DNA from 2 places in the Levilactobacillus yonginensis genome. Region 2 is predicted to be linked to the other one. Evidence: a T-box and tRNA genes for the amino acid it is inferred to sense, from the RefSeq annotation. Region 2 holds a T-box; the other holds one or more tRNA genes.
What was found. A T-box is a leader RNA that pairs with one kind of tRNA and senses whether it is charged. The one in region 2 lies ahead of tyrS (tyrosine--tRNA ligase), so its partner is inferred to be a tRNA-Tyr.
Positions count from the first base shown of each region.

Region 1: it has a tRNA-Tyr gene. The T-box ahead of tyrS (tyrosine--tRNA ligase) is inferred to sense a tRNA for this amino acid. The anticodon was not compared.

Region 1 covers NZ_OZ061549.1:1,082,795-1,092,488, forward strand. Annotated here, with positions in the region: gene proC (pyrroline-5-carboxylate reductase) at 1-300, opposite strand, end outside; gene AB3Y94_RS05355 (alpha/beta fold hydrolase) at 303-2,264, opposite strand; gene AB3Y94_RS05360 (leucine-rich repeat domain-containing protein) at 2,473-5,580, opposite strand; tRNA gene AB3Y94_RS05365 (tRNA-Gln) at 5,891-5,962, opposite strand; tRNA gene AB3Y94_RS05370 (tRNA-Tyr) at 5,973-6,055, opposite strand; gene AB3Y94_RS05375 (metallophosphoesterase) at 6,138-6,938, opposite strand; gene AB3Y94_RS05380 (peptide MFS transporter) at 7,025-8,506, opposite strand; gene AB3Y94_RS05385 (cellobiose PTS IIC subunit) at 8,849-9,166, opposite strand; tRNA gene AB3Y94_RS05390 (tRNA-Thr) at 9,455-9,527, opposite strand; tRNA gene AB3Y94_RS05395 (tRNA-Asn) at 9,556-9,628, opposite strand; rRNA gene rrf (5S ribosomal RNA) at 9,635-9,694, opposite strand, start outside.
Region 2 covers NZ_OZ061549.1:1,206,870-1,216,563, forward strand. Annotated here, with positions in the region: rRNA gene AB3Y94_RS05935 (23S ribosomal RNA) at 1-1,085, opposite strand, end outside; rRNA gene AB3Y94_RS05940 (16S ribosomal RNA) at 1,310-2,875, opposite strand; gene tyrS (tyrosine--tRNA ligase) at 3,516-4,775, opposite strand; T-box leader at 4,832-5,029, opposite strand; gene AB3Y94_RS05950 (Nramp family divalent metal transporter) at 5,076-6,446, opposite strand; gene AB3Y94_RS05955 (hypothetical protein) at 6,651-6,881, shown strand; gene AB3Y94_RS05960 (hypothetical protein) at 7,030-7,203, opposite strand; gene AB3Y94_RS05965 (hypothetical protein) at 7,264-7,398, opposite strand; gene AB3Y94_RS05970 (DUF2252 domain-containing protein) at 7,472-8,833, opposite strand; gene AB3Y94_RS05975 (helix-turn-helix domain-containing protein) at 9,203-9,694, opposite strand, start outside.

The DNA of each region.
Region 1 (9,694 bases), 120 kb from region 2:
AGACAGACCTGCAACGATAGAAATCAGCGTTTTATCGTCCGCAACCAGCTGCGGCGCAATTTCTCGTAGAACCTCAACCGCCACGTTAGGCGTCACGGCCAGCACCACCAGATCACTATCTCGCGCCACAGCAACGTTGCTATCAGTCGCAACTAGCCCATGTTTTTGCGCATACGGCCCGTAGCTTTCTTGCCGGTGGCTATGCACCAAAATGTCCGCTGGCGCAAATGTCTGCGCGTTTAATAAGCCACCAATAATGGCCTTGGCCATGCCGCCGACACCAATAAATCCAATTTTCATCGTTAACTTTCCTCCTCGTGTAGTAAGTGGTCCTGGAACCACTGCTGAATCCGTTTCAATCGGTCGACCCGCAAATTAGGCAACCCCGACCGGGACAATTCATGAGTCGATTCAGGATAGAGAACTAATTGGGTCTCCACCCCGGCCTCCTTGAGACCCACGTAAAACTCCTTACCCTGCGTTGCCGGACAACGTAGGTCATCTGTTCCGTGAAGCACCAACAGAGGCGTAGTGGCCTGTTTAACGTAAGCCAACGGGGAAAAACGCCAGAGAGCTGAAATATCTGACATATCCTGTTGTAGCTCCCAAGGCGTAAAGTAGTAGCCAATATCGCTGGTCCCGTAAAAACTGATCCAATTTGAAATTGACCGCTGCGTTACCGCCGCAGCAAACCGACTGCTATGTGTTTCAATCCAGTTCGTCATGAACCCGCCGTACGAGCCGCCGGTCACACAAAGCTGTCGCTCATCAATGGTCGAATCCAATGCCAGCGCCGCATCGACGCCCAGCATAAGGTCTTCAAAGTCCCCCTCACCGTAATGACCGATGACGGCCGTCTCAAAGTCCTGCCCGTAGCTGTTACCGCCTCGCGGATTGATGGTAATGACGCCATATCCTTGGCCGGCTAAATACTGCAGCTCGTGGTAGAAACCGTAGCCGAAGTCCACCTGCGGCCCACCGTGGACGTAGAGTACCGCTGGATGTGTTGGTGTTTCCTGAACTGGTGGAAAATACCACCCTTCGATTGGCCAATCCTCGGCACCAGCAAACGTGAAACGTTGTCCGTCAACCAACGCGTGTTTCGCCTCGTAAGTTGCGTTCGGATTGATTAGCTGTCGTTCAACACCTGTTGCTGCGTTCAACACCCCTAACCGACTCACATGGGTCATGGTCGTTTCGGTAAAGACAATCGTCTGGGCATCCACAACGCTAAAGTCCGTAATCGCCCGGTCGCCGCCCAACAATACTCGCGTGGATGCTGGATCCTGGTCTGATTGAACAACCAGTTGAACGCGGCCGTGCACATTCTCCAGAGTCAGTATCCGAGTTGGTGTTAACCACGCCACAAATTGGTTACTTAGCCGCTGTTGGCTATCAATTGCCAGCATGTTGCCAACTTCAACGTCTCGGGGCGTCGTCACATCAGTTAGTGCCGTCCCATCTAGCTTGACTGTCCAGACGTGACATTGGGACACGTTGGGTACGTGGTTATCCTGGCCCCACATCACGACGCGGTCGCCTGCAGCCGTCAGTTGTCCCTGACCAAAACTGCCCGCAGCCAGTTCCTGATTGAGCAGAACATCACCCGAGCCAGAAAATGGATGCCAATAGACGCCAGTACTAAAGTCATGTTCATCCAACGGTAATCGTTTTGTATCGTAAACCAGGCCCTGATCACTGGCTGCCGTCACGTTAAATGTTGCTGACCGTTCTAAGACTACTGATTGGTCACGATTAGCACAATTATAACGGATACACTGATACGTTAAACCTTGCGGTAATAAGCCACGACCATTTTCTTGATAACGTAAGAGGTCAACCACGTGGGCTTCTGGCCAGGTCGGCTGCTCGGTGGCACCAGTGGTCGTTTGAAAATACAACACATCTGCGTGGGCTTCCCACACCGGTTGCTGAACGTCAACATCCCCTCGCGTGACCTGTTCGGGGGCACCACCATCTAACGGTACCATGAAGAGCTGGGTATGTTCCCCCACTTTTCCAGTGAACGCCAAGTAGCGGTGACTGGGACTCAACGCCAGTTGCACGACCTGCACATCGACCGGACTCCAACGACGACGGTCACTCCCATCATTCAGGTCAACACTAAACACCGCTGCCCTGGACTTATTTTGTAGCTGGTCTAGTTGACTTTCAACAAAGTAGACTCGTTGCCCATCACTCACCAGCTGAGCCAGCGGGCGCAAGGCAAACAGGTCCTCTGGTTGCACGGCTAACGCCATCATAAGACCCCACTTTCCTCATTTTAAAGTACAAATGGTCTGGAGCAATTATTAATTTGACTTTAGCGAAGTTCCCGGTGATTGTCAATTCTTTAGAGTGAGGTACCTTGGGGGTAACCCGTCCTCAAAAATTTGACAATAAAAAAGGAACTGGAGAGTTCTCCAATCCCTTTATCAAACAAATTCATTCTTCTGTAGTAACCGCCAATGATTACGACTCGTGCTTCCGTTTAGCTAAACCCAGCCAGCCTAAGATGCTAAGCAACGTGACACCTAACGCTTGCCACCAGCCAATTTGCTCACTGGTCTGCGGTAACGTGACCTGTTTGCTAGTACTTGCCGCCTGCCGAGTGGAAGACACGGTCGTCGAAACGGTTCCCGTAGGCACCGATGCCACCATTGGCTTGACCGCTGCAACACCATTTTTTGGGTAGCGCCCAGTCGGCTTGACACTTGCTCGCCATTGCTGTGGTACCCGTTGCCCCAACCATTCAGTATCAATTGGCCGTCCCTTTTGATGATGCTGCCAGTCAGGAACGTAGAGCACTGGCGTAATCTTAGCAGCCTTGTGGTCGTCGATCACGATGGGTACCTGAACGGTTGGTTCATCAGTTATGTCACCCGCATTTGGTGTCCCGCTTGGGTCTACCGGTGTCGTGCCAGTATCTCCAGTCTGATCACCATCAATCGGTGTCGTTGGGGTCCCGGAATGATCCCCAGTATGACCAGTATCCCCACCAGGTGGTGTGGTTGGCTCGCCCTTAGTATCATCCTTCGACGTGTAGATGACACCTTCATTCGGCGTAATGGTCCCATCCGGATTGACCGTTGCCTCAATTGTCGACTTGTTGACCGTCCACCCGTCAATCACAGGTACCGTGACCTGGACGATTTTACCCACGAAGCCAGCAGCCTTAACCTTATCGGCGTGAATCTCGACCAACCACTCACCCATGCCTTCATCCTTCAAATTACTTGGAATATCAACATCAGCAATAACGTAACGGTTTAAAACCAAAGTCAGATTCTTCACACCGTACCGGCCGGTATCAGTACTATCGGTACTTAGACTGACGGTAAACGTGCCATCAATGAACCCAGCGGGCAAGGTCAGCGTATCCGTCGCCGCATCGTAGTTCAGCATCTGTTGCGTATCAGTGTCCGTAAAATTTAACCCAGCCAAGTCGAGATTGCTCAGGCCTAACCGTTTCATAATCGCTTCACGAACATGATAGACCGCTGTATTGGTTTGACCGTTGTTGGTCACCAGTGCGTACACCTTAACATCATCTAGGTCTCGTTGCCCGGCAAACGCGTAGTCTCCAATCGTATTGATCTTACCACTAGCATTGATTTCCTTGAGATTATTATAAGCAAACGAGTAATCCGCCAGACTGTTGACCGCGTCACCCAAGTCCAGCTTCGTTAGGTCGTTGTACGCAAAAGCATATTCCCCGACATCATGGAGCGTATCCGCCAACGTCAACGTTCCCTGCAACTGGTTGTTAGCAAACGCCTGATCATTGATTGTATCCAAACTGGCCCCGCCGGTTAAACCGGTCAATTGATTGTTGGCAAAGGCCGATTTCCCAATGCTCTTCAAAACATTGGAAAGGTTCAAGACACCACTTAACTCATTATTTACGAACGCATTGACTTCAATGGTCATCAGACCCGCCCCACCCAAGATTTGAGTCAAGTGGTTGTTGGCAAAGGCTGATTCCCCAATACTCGTCAACTGGTCCGAAAGGGTAAACGACCCGGTCAGATTGTTGTCCAAAAAAGCTTCCTTTTCAATCGTTCGTAGACTAACGCCACCCGTTAAACCAGTCAACTGATTGTTGGCGAACGCCTGCGTCCCAATATTTAAAATATTGGCCGGTAGATTGAGTGTACCTTTCAGTTGATTATCGGCAAAAGTTTTGCTGCCAATCCCGGTCAACTGATCATTCAAGGTGACCTCCGTTAATCGGTTGTCCCAAAAGGCTTCATCGCCGAGGTTAATCAGCTTGCTTGGTAAGGTAAGTGACTTTTCGATAAGGTTATGGGCAAACGCTGCCGTCCCAATTGAGGTCAGGTTATCGTTTAGCTGAACATCCGTCAACTGGTTATTGGTAAACGCCTGGTCACCAACGCTGGTGATGGTCGCTGGCAAGACCAACGTTCCTGTCAATTGGTTATTGGCGAAAACGCCGGTGTTCAGCATCGTTAAGCCGCTATCCAAGGTAACGCCCGTCAGCTGATTATTTTCAAAGGCCTGGACACCTAACAGCGTCAACGCATCTGGTAGCACCAGTTGTCCTTGAATTTGATTATTCTGAAAGGCACCACTACCGATTGAGACGACCTTCTGATTGAGAGCCAACTTCGTAATGGCATTGTTCTGAAAAGCATAATCCGCGATTCCCGTTACATTTTCGGGAATCGTCAAACTTGTAATGGCGTTATCGCTAAAAGCGTACGCATTGATGGCGCTCACTTGATTTAGATCAACTGTTGTCAGTTGATTATGAGCAAACGCACTTTCACCAACCGACCAAACACCATCTGGTAGTTTAATTGATTTCAACAGATTATTTTCAAAGGCGCCGGCTTCAATCCATTGCAGATTTTTGCCGAACGTTACAGCAGTCAGTCCCGCTCCGTTGAAAGCGTTAGTCCCAACTACCGTCACGGGCTTCCCTTGATAAAAGTCTGGAATCACTAAGCTGGCAGCGGTAGAGGCCGCCGCAGTCGCTGCGTCCTTATACCCCGTCAAAATGTACCCCGAACCAGCGTCGTTTAACTGATAAGCTAATTCAGATTGTGTCGTTGGTGTCGTTGGCGTGACTGCTGGTGCGGCTGTAACTGCCGTATCCAAGGGTGCTTCCTTAGTTGCTTCGGGAGCCGCCATCCGTGACCGGAAGTTCGAAGACGGTAACTTGCCAGACTGGTTTTCTGGTTGCACCGGATTAGTAGGCTGGTCCGTTTCTTTAGAAAGGTCTGAGCCTTTAGACAGACTCGAATCCTTATCTGGGACCTCGCCATTAACTGGCTGGTCCGTGTTATTCTCACCACTCTGTTGATTACCGGCTCCCGCCTGCTTATTTTCTGAAGAGCTAGCTGGCGTCGCTGGGGTGGCACTTGCTGCTTGATTGGCTGATGTAACTTGGGTTTGTGGCGTCGACTCTGAATCACCAGGTGCAGCGCTGTTAGCACTGGCAACAATTCCTGTCAGCATCATACCGGCACTTAGACCCACCATGGTTGCGCCGGCATATAACCATTTGCAACTTGAATAGCTGAAATGTTTTGTTGACCGCCATTTTTGTTCGTACATGTCTTTGCCACCTCTTCACAATAAACTCATTTTCTCATAACTTAATTTATCCCGTACTAACCACATATACATGTTAACACCTTGGGCCAGAAGCTCAATTGACCATGGGGGTAACGATTATGGCTATAATTAGCTAGTGCCCTTTTGCATCTAGACACGGCTGGAGACAGAAGAACGCTTACTGCAAGCCTGACACCTACAGTTAGAGGTCGAGTACTTACTTTTAGGGACAAAGATCCCCAATTGTCACAAAAAAAGTTTTTTTAATTTAGACACAAAAAAACCAGCCACACACAGTGACTGGTCTAAGTTGGGCTAGCTGGGTTCGAACCAGCGCATCACGGGATCAAAACCCGTTGCCTTACCACTTGGCTATAGCCCAATAATAAAAATGGTGGGGAGTGGATTCGAACCACCGAACCCGAAGGAGCGGATTTACAGTCCGCCGCGTTTAGCCAGACTTCGCTACCCCACCAAAAAATGAATCGTCGTAACGAATCAACTTCACTATCATACAAAATTCTGGATAAACCGTCAAGACTTTTCTGCATATTTTTTCATTTTAAGTCTAAAATTCTTAATCGTTGCTGCCACTCAGTCATGTAATCTGGCTGGGACCATTCATTAAACCGCTTGTTCCGATAGCCGACCGCTTGATCGTAATAAGTTGTTCCAGCAAGATGGCGCGGAGCAAAATGCCGATGGACGTGGCCAAATTGTGTGATTGCCACGTGATACTTGGTCAATAAGTCTCCTAACCGAGGACTGCCCAACAGCGCGTTGGCCATGTTCCAGAAACGATCATCATCGGTAATTTTGATGTAGTCACGGCGCGGAACAAAATGTGTTATGAATAATACCCGTTTGCCTGCTTGCTGTGCCGCCCATAACTGCTCTTCAACCTGAGCCAACACTTCATCCATTCGTTCGGGATCCGTCATCGGTTGAGTAATGGCAGCATCGACCCAGAACGCCCGTTTCCAGGTTAAAAAGTTCCTGTCAGTCAGATTGTCGGCAAATAGATAGTCATACCAGCCGTTATTACCAATTATCCGCCAGTTTGTCCCTGGTACGTCTAAATACCCACGATGAAGGTAAGTTGGCCCCTGAGGCGATTCTAAGCCCGCATACGAGATGTCATGGACCATATCATGATTGCCTGCAACAAATTTCACACGAGCCGGTGCTAATTGTCTCTGTAAGTCCTGAGTAAACGCTAACGACCGAGAAAAATGATTGGTGATATCACCTGCAATCAGATAAACGCCAACCTGTTGCTGCTGCAGATAAACTGCCTGCTGCCGAGCCACGGTATGCGCGTCTTGATGGTTGCTGTCTAAATGCAAGTCACTGATCATTGCTACGTGAACCACGGGAACTCACCTCTTTCCATAAAAAAAGTGCTACTCCGTATAAGAGTAGCACTTTCTGCTTTAAATAATGACTATTTAATCCCAGCCATCAAATTCTTAATTGGTTTAACCAAGGCAAACATAATTAATCCGGCAACGATGGCTACAATCGCCACGCCCAAGAAGTAGTTTCCTTCATTACCTGGCGTGTAAAACTTAACGATTTGTGAGTTCACAGCTTGCCCAGCGGCATCAGCCAAGAACCACATACTCATCATTTGAGATTGGAAAGCCTTAGGTGCTAACTTGGTCGTCACGGACAACCCAATTGGTGAAATCAGCAATTCAGCAATTTCAACAACTGCCCAGCTACCAACCAACCAGAGTGGGCTGATTCGAGCACCAGTCCCGAACATCGTGACTGGAATCACCATGATTAAGTAAGATGCCCCGGCAAATAACATACCAGTTGCAAACTTAGCTGGAGAACTTGGCTGCTTCTTACCCCAACGGTTCCACAAAGCAGCAAAGAATGGCGTGTAAATCAAGATAAACAGTGGGTTTAACATCTGATACCAAGCTGGCAAGATATGAATCCCCATAAAGTGGTTATTCGTTTGGTTCGCTGCGAACAGTGCCAACACGGATGACCCCTGTTCTTCAATTGCCCAGAAAATCATCGCGGCGATAAACAGGCCCAAGTAAGCCCAAACGTGCTTCCGTTCAGTCGGTGTAACTTTTTTACTAGTTAAGAAGATGACAAAGTAAACAACTGGTGCAGCAAGCGCGATAATCGACAACAGCAGCACAAAGTTATTTAAGTTCAATGAACCCAATAAGTACATCAGAACAACGATTAAGGCAAAAGCAACTAATCCGACGGAGCCCCGAACAGTCAGCTTCTTCATATCACCTGGTTCCAATGGGTCACTTGGGTACAAGCTATCCTTACTCAGATACTTGTTACCACCAAGCCAGTATTGAACCAGTCCAAGGAACATCCCGATAGCAGCTAATGAGAACCCAAGGTGGAAGTTGTACTTCAACCCGAGCCAACCAACTAACATTGGTGCCACTAACGACCCTAAATTGATCCCGAAGACAAAGATGGTAAAACCGGCGTCTCGACGGGTATCCCCTGCATCGTACAGCCCCCCAACCATTTCAGAAACGTTTGGCTTCAACAGCCCAGTCCCTAAGACAATCAATAGGATTGAAATAAACAAGGCAATGCTCCCAGCAGGAACGGACAACGCGATGTGCCCAAACATGATGAGAACCCCACCAATGAACACAGTCCGCCGACTACCCCAAACACGATCACTAAGGTACCCACCCAACACTGAGGATAAGTAAACCATTGACCCGTAAATGGACATCACTGAAGCAGCGGTCGTCTTGTCAAAGCCTAAACCACCTTTAGTAACAGAGTAATACATGTAGTAAATAAGGATGGCACGCATCCCATAGTAACTGAACCGTTCCCACATTTCTGTGAAGAACAAGGTTGATAACCCGCGAGGTTGGCCGAAGAATGTTCGGTCCTGGCTGGTTGATTCCGGTTTGTTATTCAAAACTATAATACCTCCATAGCATCTGCAAAAATGAATAATTTTATCATCCGTAACGCCAATCCAAAATCCCTTGACGGCGGTGTCTCATAGACCTCTAATAAAACATAGTAGTAATTATACTGCATGAAGTACCGTTACGCAACGACTTTCGCAACGGTACCCCCGCTAATTAGCGGCATGGCGCGAAAAAACAATGATGAAATTATTAGCCATCTCATGCAATCCTCTTATTTTTTATTCATCCTCCTTATCACATGATTATCAATTTAGTTATGAATAAACTTCCGCAAATAAAAAACGTGCGTTGGGTTTTAACCAACACACGTTTCTTCCATATAAATGTTAAGCAGGCATTGAAGCTAGGTCTAATTGCTTGCAAGCGAATTTAACCAGGGCCTGGCCATTCAACCAACCATAGATATCATTGGGAATCAAAGCCGTCGGTACTTGAGTATGGAGTGCTGCAGTTTCAACAAAATCAGCAGCTTGTGGGGCCAGCAAAACCAAGTCCTGTTCCGCCAGCATGTCAGCTGTCAAATCATCAACAGTGCTGGCCGTGAAGGCCAAAGACAAGTGACGGGTCTCGGCAACCCGTTTAGCTTCACCTAAAAACAGTCGACTTGAATTTTCTTTACCGGATAATAATAGAACATTCTTCATAATTAGTTCTCCCCTTCACGTTCTTCTTCATGAATTAAGAATAGCACTTTACTACCTATACCACAATAGAATAATAGGAAAATCAATATTTGTTTAGTCCACCTTATTTACCGGTGCTTCAAGGATTCCGTGCTCTATACCAATTAATTCAAATTGGATATACCAATTATAAGTGCTAACGCATTTACTTTCTTCCTAACACAGCCAAGTTAGGTGTCTAAACTGAGGATCAATAGCCGAATTTTAGCCACAAAAAAATCACCAGTCCTATGACTGATGATTATCTGATGCCGGCTGAGGAATTCGAATCCCCGACCCTCGGTTTACGATACCGATGCTCTACCAACTGAGCTAAGCCGGCATAACTCTGGCTAACTGGGTTAACCCGACTCCGGCAGGCGGGCTCGAACCGTCGACAACCTGATTAACAGTCAGGTGCTCTACCAACTGAGCTATGCCGGAATAATTGCGTAGCGACGTCCTATCCTCGCAGGGGGCGATCCCCCAACTACTATCAGCGTGCTGAAG
Region 2 (9,694 bases):
CTCCACATCCTTTTCCACTCAGCATGTATTTAGGGACCTTAATTGATGGTCTGGGCTGTTCCCCTTTCGACGGTGGATCTTATCACTCATCGTCTGACTCCCGGATATAAATCAGTGGCATTCGGAGTTTATCTGAATTCAGTAACCCATGACGGGCCCCTAGTCCAAACAGTGGCTCTACCTCCACGATTCTTAACTCCGAGGCTAACCCTAAAGCTATTTCGGAGAGAACCAGCTATCTCCAAGTTCGTTTGGAATTTCACCGCTATCCACACCTCATCCCAGCATTTTTCAACATACACGGGTTCGGTCCTCCAGTGCGCTTTACCGCACCTTCAACCTGGACATGGATAGGTCACCTGGTTTCGGGTCTACGTCAACTTACTGCAACGCCCATTTCAGACTCGCTTTCGCTACGGCTCCGATCTTTACATCTTAACCTTGCAAATTAACGTAACTCGCCGGTTCATTCTACAAAAGGCACGCTATCACCCATTAACGGGCTCTAACTAATTGTAGGCACATGGTTTCAGGAACTATTTCACTCCGCTTCCGCGGTGCTTTTCACCTTTCCCTCACGGTACTGGTTCACTATCGGTCACTAGGGAGTATTTAGCCTTGGGAGATGGTCCTCCCGGATTCCGACCACGTTTCACGTGTGTGGCCGTACTCAGGATCCTGAACTGAGGGTCAACGATTTCATCTACGGGGGTATCACCCTCTATGCCGTGCCTTCCCAGACACTTCGATTATCATTGACTTTGGTAACTCAAATGTTCAGTCCTACAACCCCAACGAGCAAGCTCGTTGGTTTGGGCTGTTCCCCGTTCGCTCGCCGCTACTTAGGGAATCGATTTTTCTTTCTCTTCCTGTGGGTACTTAGATGTTTCAGTTCCCCACGTCTGCCTCAACTTAAGTATGTATTCCCTAAGTTGTAATAGTTGGTTAAAACTACTGGGTTTCCCCATTCGGAAATCTCCGGATCAAAGCTTACGTACAGCTCCCCGAAGCATATCGGTGTTAGTCCCGTCCTTCATCGGCTCCTAGTACCAAGGCATCCACCATGCGCCCTTCATAACTTAACCTAACGATTACTTCGTAATCGCTGATTAATTGAGTATTAGCGATATAAACTAATTAAAAGAACTCAAAATTACGCGGTGTTCTCGGTTTAATTATCTTTAATAAAAATAATTAATAAGAAAATAATTGATAATATCTAGTTTTCAAAGAACAAGTTAGAGAGGTAAGCCCCTCAAAACTGAACATTGTTTCGCCAAAGTATGTGTAGCCTCCGTATATTCCTTAGAAAGGAGGTGATCCAGCCGCAGGTTCTCCTACGGCTACCTTGTTACGACTTCACCCTAATCATCTGTCCCACCTTAGACGGCTGACTCCCGAAGGTTATCTCACCGGCTTTGGGTGTTACAAACTCTCATGGTGTGACGGGCGGTGTGTACAAGGCCCGGGAACGTATTCACCGCGGCATGCTGATCCGCGATTACTAGCGATTCCAACTTCATGTAGGCGAGTTGCAGCCTACAATCCGAACTGAGAACGGCTTTAAGAGATTAGCTTAGCCTCACGACTTCGCAACTCGTTGTACCGTCCATTGTAGCACGTGTGTAGCCCAGGTCATAAGGGGCATGATGATTTGACGTCATCCCCACCTTCCTCCGGTTTGTCACCGGCAGTCTCACCAGAGTGCCCAACTTAATGCTGGCAACTGATAATAAGGGTTGCGCTCGTTGCGGGACTTAACCCAACATCTCACGACACGAGCTGACGACAACCATGCACCACCTGTATCCATGTCCCCGAAGGGAACGTCTTATCTCTAAGATTTGCATAGTATGTCAAGACCTGGTAAGGTTCTTCGCGTAGCTTCGAATTAAACCACATGCTCCACCGCTTGTGCGGGCCCCCGTCAATTCCTTTGAGTTTCAACCTTGCGGTCGTACTCCCCAGGCGGAGTGCTTAATGCGTTAGCTGCGGCACTGAAGGGCGGAAACCCTCCAACACCTAGCACTCATCGTTTACGGCATGGACTACCAGGGTATCTAATCCTGTTTGCTACCCATGCTTTCGAGCCTCAGCGTCAGTTACAGACTAGACAGCCGCCTTCGCCACTGGTGTTCTTCCATATATCTACGCATTCCACCGCTACACATGGAGTTCCACTGTCCTCTTCTGCACTCAAGTCTCCCAGTTTCCGATGCACTTCTCCGGTTAAGCCGAAGGCTTTCACATCAGACTTAAAAGACCGCCTGCGCTCGCTTTACGCCCAATAAATCCGGACAACGCTTGCCACCTACGTATTACCGCGGCTGCTGGCACGTAGTTAGCCGTGGCTTTCTGGTTAAATACCGTCAACTTCTGAACAGTTACTCTCAGAAGTGTTCTTCTTTAACAACAGAGTTTTACGAGCCGAAACCCTTCTTCACTCACGCGGCATTGCTCCATCAGACTTTCGTCCATTGTGGAAGATTCCCTACTGCTGCCTCCCGTAGGAGTTTGGGCCGTGTCTCAGTCCCAATGTGGCCGATTACCCTCTCAGGTCGGCTACGTATCATTGTCTTGGTGGGCCTTTACCTCACCAACTAACTAATACGCCGCGGGATCATCCAGAAGTGATAGCCGAAACCATCTTTCAAACAAAAACCATGCGGTTTTTGTTGTTATACGGTATTAGCACCTGTTTCCAAGTGTTATCCCCTGCTTCTGGGCAGATTTCCCACGTGTTACTCACCAGTTCGCCACTCGCTTCAATGTTGAAATCAGTGCAAGCACGTCAATCAACGGAAGCTCGTTCGACTTGCATGTATTAGGCATGCCGCCAGCGTTCGTCCTGAGCCAGGATCAAACTCTCATCTTATAGATGATGTGCTTGAATAGCTCATCGATTGTTGTTACATTTTTAAAAGCGAATTGACTTCGCAAATATTGTTTGGGTTTGATACCAAGTATCAAACCGCCCTACACATATTTGGTTTGTCGAAACAATGTTCAGTTTTCAAAGGTCTACCAGTCGTCTGCTCTCGCAGACAACTTAATAATCATATCATTCAATCAATATGATGTCAACAGGAAGTTTGATTTAACAACGTTTCTCGTTGACCATTGTCTCAATGAGACAACAAGAATAATATATCACTTTATTGGCACGGCTGTCAACAACTAATTTCAATCTTTCGAATTGGTCTAGCTGATGAATCGCCGTGACAACGTATATAACTATACCAACCAGAGGCCGACGCGTCAACTAAAATATGAAAACAAATGAATGCTTTTTCAAAGGCATATTTTACATATGAAAACCACTAAAATAGTTACCCGACGGCCGTGTGTTTCCTGATTCATTAATTATAACCGTTCGGCTTTATTTTAGCCAGCAATAACCCCGAACATTCTCGATGAACGTTCGGGGTTATTTATGTCCCGCCATTTCCCAGCAACCCACTCAAAAAGAGCTGTAGAAACCCCAAATGGATTTCTACAGCTCTCTCGAGTTTAAACTAACCTGCTACACGTACCAAGAAATACCGTTTCTTACCACGACGAACAATAACAAACTTACCATCAAAGGCACTAGCTGGATCAATATCTGCATCCGTATCTGTAACCTTAGTCCCATTGATGCGAATAGCACCGTTAGTCAAATCTTCTCGTGCTTGACGACGAGAAGATTCAATCTTGGTATCATCAACTAGCCATTCAACGATATTCTTCTTGTCGGCATTGACTGTCACAGAAGGCATCTTCTTGAAACCTTGTTCAATTTCATTAGCCGTTAAATCGGCAACATCCCCGGAGAACAACGCCTTCGTAATATGCTGCGCCTCAATCACGGCGTCTTTACCGTGCACAAATTCAGCCACTTCTTCAGCTAATCGAATCTGAGCTTCACGCTTTTCAGGATGAGCTGCTACGGCGTCTTCCAAGCGCTTGATTTCGTCTTGGTCCAAGAAGGTGAAGTACTTCAAGAACTTGATGACGTCACGATCATCCGTATTGATCCAGAATTGGTAGAATTCATAAGGAGACGTCTTCTCGGGATCAAGCCAAACATTACCGCCTTCAGACTTCCCAAATTTGGTCCCATCAGCCTTCAACAACAACGGAATGGTCAACCCGTAAGCCTTAGCATCTGCGCCCTTTTGCTTATGGATCAAGTCAATCCCAGCCGTAATGTTCCCCCACTGGTCAGCACCACCAATTTGCAGTTGAACGTCTTCTGCTTCAAATAAATGAAGGAAATCAATTGACTGCAGGATCTGGTAAGTGAATTCCGTATAAGAAATCCCAACTTCCAACCGTGAAGCAACAACTTCCTTATTTAACATGTTGTTCACGTTAAACAGCTTCCCGTAGTCCCGTAAGAAGTCCAACAGAGAAACCTTAGACAACCAGTCGTAGTTGTTCACAATCTTAAAGGAGCCATCTTGACCAAAGAGGTGTTCCATTTGGCCCGTCAAACATTCTTGATTGTGACGCACTTGATCCATCGTTTGCAGAACCCGTTCTGCCTTTTTACCTGAAGGATCACCAATGGAACCAGTAGCCCCACCAATCACAATGTATGGTCGGTGACCAGCTAATTGGAATCGTTTCAGAATCATGAATGGAATCAAATGACCAATATGCATGGAATCCCCAGTTGGGTCGATACCAGCGTACAAACCAACCGCCTTTTCATTGACCAACTCACCTAAACCAGCTTCATCAGTCTGTTGGTTGATAGCGCCGCGCCACTTTAACTCATCAATAATCGACATATTTTTTCCTCCTACAGTGTTTGTCTCAACAAAAAAGTCCCCAATGGCCCAAGGCCATCAGGGACGAATTGAAATCCGCGTTACCACCCAAGTTGTTGTCAATTGACAACCGCTCGTCATTTTTAACGGAATGACCCGCCGATTACTCGGCCGCTCCGCAGCGTAATTCATGAAGACGGACGTTCTGACTCCCAGCACCGTCAGATCTCTTGACCGGAGCCGCCCTCACTACTGAACTGTTTCCTAGCTTATGAACTCGATGATACCGGGACACCGGCGAAAAGTCAATACACCAGTTGGTTAAAAGAGATCGGTCAGCGTGGTCCAGACAATCTGAATATTCAAAATGGTCAGCACAATCGTACAGATCCACGCTAGAATCGTCACCCATTTTTTATTAACCCATTGTTCTCCCATAATCTTCTTCGATGACGTAAAAATCGTCAACGGAATCATTGAGAACGGCAACGCAATTGATAAGAAGACTTGCGAATTAACCAAGAGATTATCCAACGCCGCTTCACTACCACCATATATGATAGTAATAATGATAACGGGAACGACGGAAATCAACCGGGTCACCAATCGCCGCACCCAAAGTGGAATCTTCATATTTACGAAGCCTTCCATGATGACCTGCCCAGTCAAGGTTCCCGTAATCGTTGAATTTTGACCCGAAGCCAGCAAGGCAACTGCAAATAGCGTTGATAACACTGGTGATGCAACGGCCCCTGCCAAATGATTGTCTTGCAAAGCAGCATACAGGTTACCAAACGTGCCCAATTGGTCCGTACTCTTACCGAAGAACATAGCTGCTCCCAATAATAGTAAGAGACAGTTGATCACGAACGCACCGATTAATTGAATGTTGGAATCCCAAGTTGTGAATTTGACTGCACGGGCCATTTCTTGAGGATCTTCCCGGTTAAACTTCCGCGTCTGTGAAATGGAAGAGTGCAGGTAGAGATTATGCGGCATTACCGTTGCGCCCACGATTCCCAACGCCATCGTTAATTGACCAGGGTGGGCAATTTCGGGACGGGGAATAAAGTTGGCTACCGCTGCTCCCATATTTGGCTGCGCAATGATGACCTCATAAGCAAAGACCACCAAAATCACGGTGATCAAACACAGTACGATAGCCTCAATCTTACGAAACCCAAGTTTAGTTAATAGTAATAGTAGTAATACGTCAAAAACGGTCAGGGAAACTCCGATAATTAGGGGAACCCCAAACAGCAGTTGCAGGGCAATCGCGCCCCCAATCACTTCCGCGATATCAGTTGCCATGATAGCCAACTCCGTCATGACCCACAACACGGCCCCAATCCGCTTACCCGTATGTGCCCGAGTTGCTTGAGCCAAATCCATCTGCGTCACAATGCCCAGTTTAGCCGCCATGTACTGAAGCAACATCGCGATTAAACTCGAAATCAAGATTACAGACATCAGTAGATAACCATACTTGGCCCCCCCACCGATTGACGTTACCCAGTTTCCTGGATCCATGTACCCCACGGCAACTAATGCACCAGGACCAGAAAAGGCCAATAAATTCTTCAAGAAGCCCTTTTCCTTTGGAATCGTCACGGTCCCGTTAATTTCTTCTAATGACGGGCCGTTTGCGTAACCGCCAAGATTAGTCGGCTTCGTTGAAACGTTGTCTGTCATGTTTTCAACTCCTCTTTCTAAATGGTATTTTATCATTATACTGGCTCACCGGCGATTGTAAAGCATTTTTTAACTAGTCCTAACTTTGTTTTTAAATTACCCATTAAATAAATAATCCTAAAATTGCAAATTATCCTTGCATTTCCAATAGGTTTGCAACATAATATCTTTCATATTGTTTTTTTACAGAAAGTGGTGAATTAAATGACCAACACACGAATTTTCATCGATATGCTTGCCCCCTTATTCATTGCGATCATTGCGCTTGCCGGATTGGCCGCATTGATTAACCTCCGCATCACCGCTGCTGTTATCGGTCTCGGAGGACTGGGCTTTGGTGGACTCGCCATCGTAGTGATTGGCGGTCTCCTTACTGATGCCATTGCCCATCTGAAAGAATCTGCTCAACTTAAATCGCCAACAAAAAATCGGTAGCCTACCAGCCAACTTGCTGATAGTCACTCCCGATTTTTTTCTTGCCTAAAAATTGAAAAATAAATTGTTTACTTAAATCCAGGATTACCAAGCGACGGCCACTCCAGCCCATCTGTAGCGGCCGGTAAGGTAAACTGGCTGCCAAATCTTAGTTAGCCGACCCGTATAGCTCCTGAAGTGTCTTATGTAAAATATCTGGTAATTGCTGTTGAATTACAGCCAGCTGCTGTTGGCCCTGCACTGTTAAGGCCAAGTACCGTCGACGGCGATCATTTGAGGCAACATGCTGCTTAAGATAGCCCCGCTTACATAGATCAACCACCAAATTGGACGTCCGGGTCGCCGAGAAACCTAGCTTATGGGCGACCTGGGCTACTGAAAGTTATTCACTGCCAACGTATCCCAACAATTGACATTGCGGCAAATTAACTGCCATGTCTGCCAGGGGTTGATTGTAACACTGCGTCACGACCGTATAAATCTGGGTCAGACGTTGTAACTGATCTTGCGCCACCATGCGCCCCACTCCCTCCAAATCTTTTTTGTATCCGCTTTCATTGTACCACGACCACATTTCTGTGGCGACCTGCTTAGGCCAATCTATAGTCCATAAAGGCAGCGTAATCCGTCTTAACCTGTTCCGCGTAAGCCCAGGAAAAAGCAGCTAAACTCTCATCAAAGTGTTTACCACTCCCAATGTATCCACGAATCTCCGCGGCCGTTGGGCTTTGACAATGAGCAATTGCCAACGTCCAAGCGCAGGTATTCGCATAGCTCTGGAACTGGTCCCAATCTAACTGAGCCAAATCGATTGATTCCTTCATATCCCGAAACTGCCGAACGTAAAAGCTCTGCCGCTGCCCAGCAAAGTAGCCTAAGAAGGGATCTGAAGCCGACTGTAGAATTTTCTGGCAATCCACAATTCGTTGCCCTTCTGTTTGTTCAAGCGCCACCGTAATCTCGGTTTCTGCCTGACTACCGACCTGCCGAGTTGGCAACGCCTCTTTGACCTGCAATACCAGATGAGAACCGTCGATACTCGTCAGTAGTACCAGATAGCAACGGGAACCGAAACTGCCAACCCCCACGCTGTGCCGAACTATGTCCGTAATGTGGTACTGCGAAAGCAACAAATTCACGTCCGGCCGTAAAGACTGCCGATAAGCCGCAAAGTAAGCCGCAATGTGACTAGTCACATCATCATCCACGTGCATGGTTCGTGGTACATTCTCACGAAAACACAAGTTTCCACGAACATCCAGCGTCGTAAATTTTCGAACAACTTGTTCTGAGTCCCGCTTACTAGCCCGATTGATAATTGTGGTTAACAGCTGAGAATTATCATTGTCCAACGCACTGGCCTTCACCAACCGGTCCACATCATTCAACGGGTAAAAGCGGGCCAGCGTTGTTTGCTCAAACATCTGTTTGTTACTCTTACGATAACTCTCAGCCACTAATGGTAATAGTTGCCGCAATTTCTTTTCCTTGAAACCATTCGCCTCACCCGCTAGAAGAACGCTGACCAACAATCGCTTCAGGTCCCACTCCCAGGGATTGATACCCGCTTCATCGAAATCGTTCAGGTCAAATAATAATCGGCGCTCTGGCGACGCATAAAACCCAAAATTACCGATGTGGGCATCCCCACAAATAAAGGTCGTGATTGGCGTGTTCAACTGCTGGCGTAGGTCAGCTTCCATTAATTCTGCCGTTCCCCGAAAAAAAGCAAAGGTCGACGCCCCCATACGGCGGGTCCGTTCCGGCAAAAGCTCTGGTAACAATAATTGACGAATACGATCCATCAGGAGGTTGCTATCCCGGTCAACGGGGCGATAAACGCCAAGCTGTTCAAATGAAACCTGTCCCCGGGCCCGCTTACCCAGCTGGCGTAACTCCGCAATCGTCTTATTCACTTGAACCTTTCCGGTACTAAAAGCTGCTGGCGTCATAGCGCCACCTCCCGTCATTAATTGTCCCCTATTTTACCGCAAATCAAGCTAACCGAGTCAAGATTAACTGCAACCATCCAGCAATTGTCGCCGCCAACGTTCAGCGCTGATTTTCCTCTGAAGACCCGCTCCATTTCATCACGACATCGACCACCGAATGTTGTTCACCATCACCTAATCTAAAAAACTAGCTAACGCCCTTTATATATAGTAGGTTTTCGACAAAAAAATTTGCTGTTAGTGGTTACTAGCCCCCAGTACCAGACTGTTTCATGACAAACGGGGTTACCAAATTTATACAATCAGTAAAGGGAGACCCCGACTTACGTCGCAGTCTCCCCATTATCTACCTGTGAGTGTTCAACCAACTTAGCCGCCATTCACGCCATCCCGATGCGTAATCTGATTGCTCCGGTTATTGAAGTCCAACGCAAATAATGACAATTCATGGTGGCGTAACGTCCGAATCAACCGATCCAGATTTTCCCCGTATTCCAGTTCCTTGACCCAGTGAAAGGCCTCTAACTGGTGGCGTTGCGCAAAATCAGCCGCCAACGGGTCGATCCCATATACCACCAGATAATTATCTCGGTGGTTCTGATCGATTACCGTTTGATTCGTGAGTAACGTTAAATGCACGATACCACTTAACAACCGGTTAAAAATATCCGTGGTGACACCAATCATGTCGTAGGTCACTAAGATTTCAACCTTAGCCGCCGTCAACGTCAAACCGTTCGTATATTTACTCAGGTAACGTTGAACGAGTCGTAGGTCAGCTGGCCCCACTTGTCCCGGGTACAACCGCCCCATACTGTCAGCCAAGGCCAAAGCCGCCGCCATGGATGCTGGCGTTGGTCG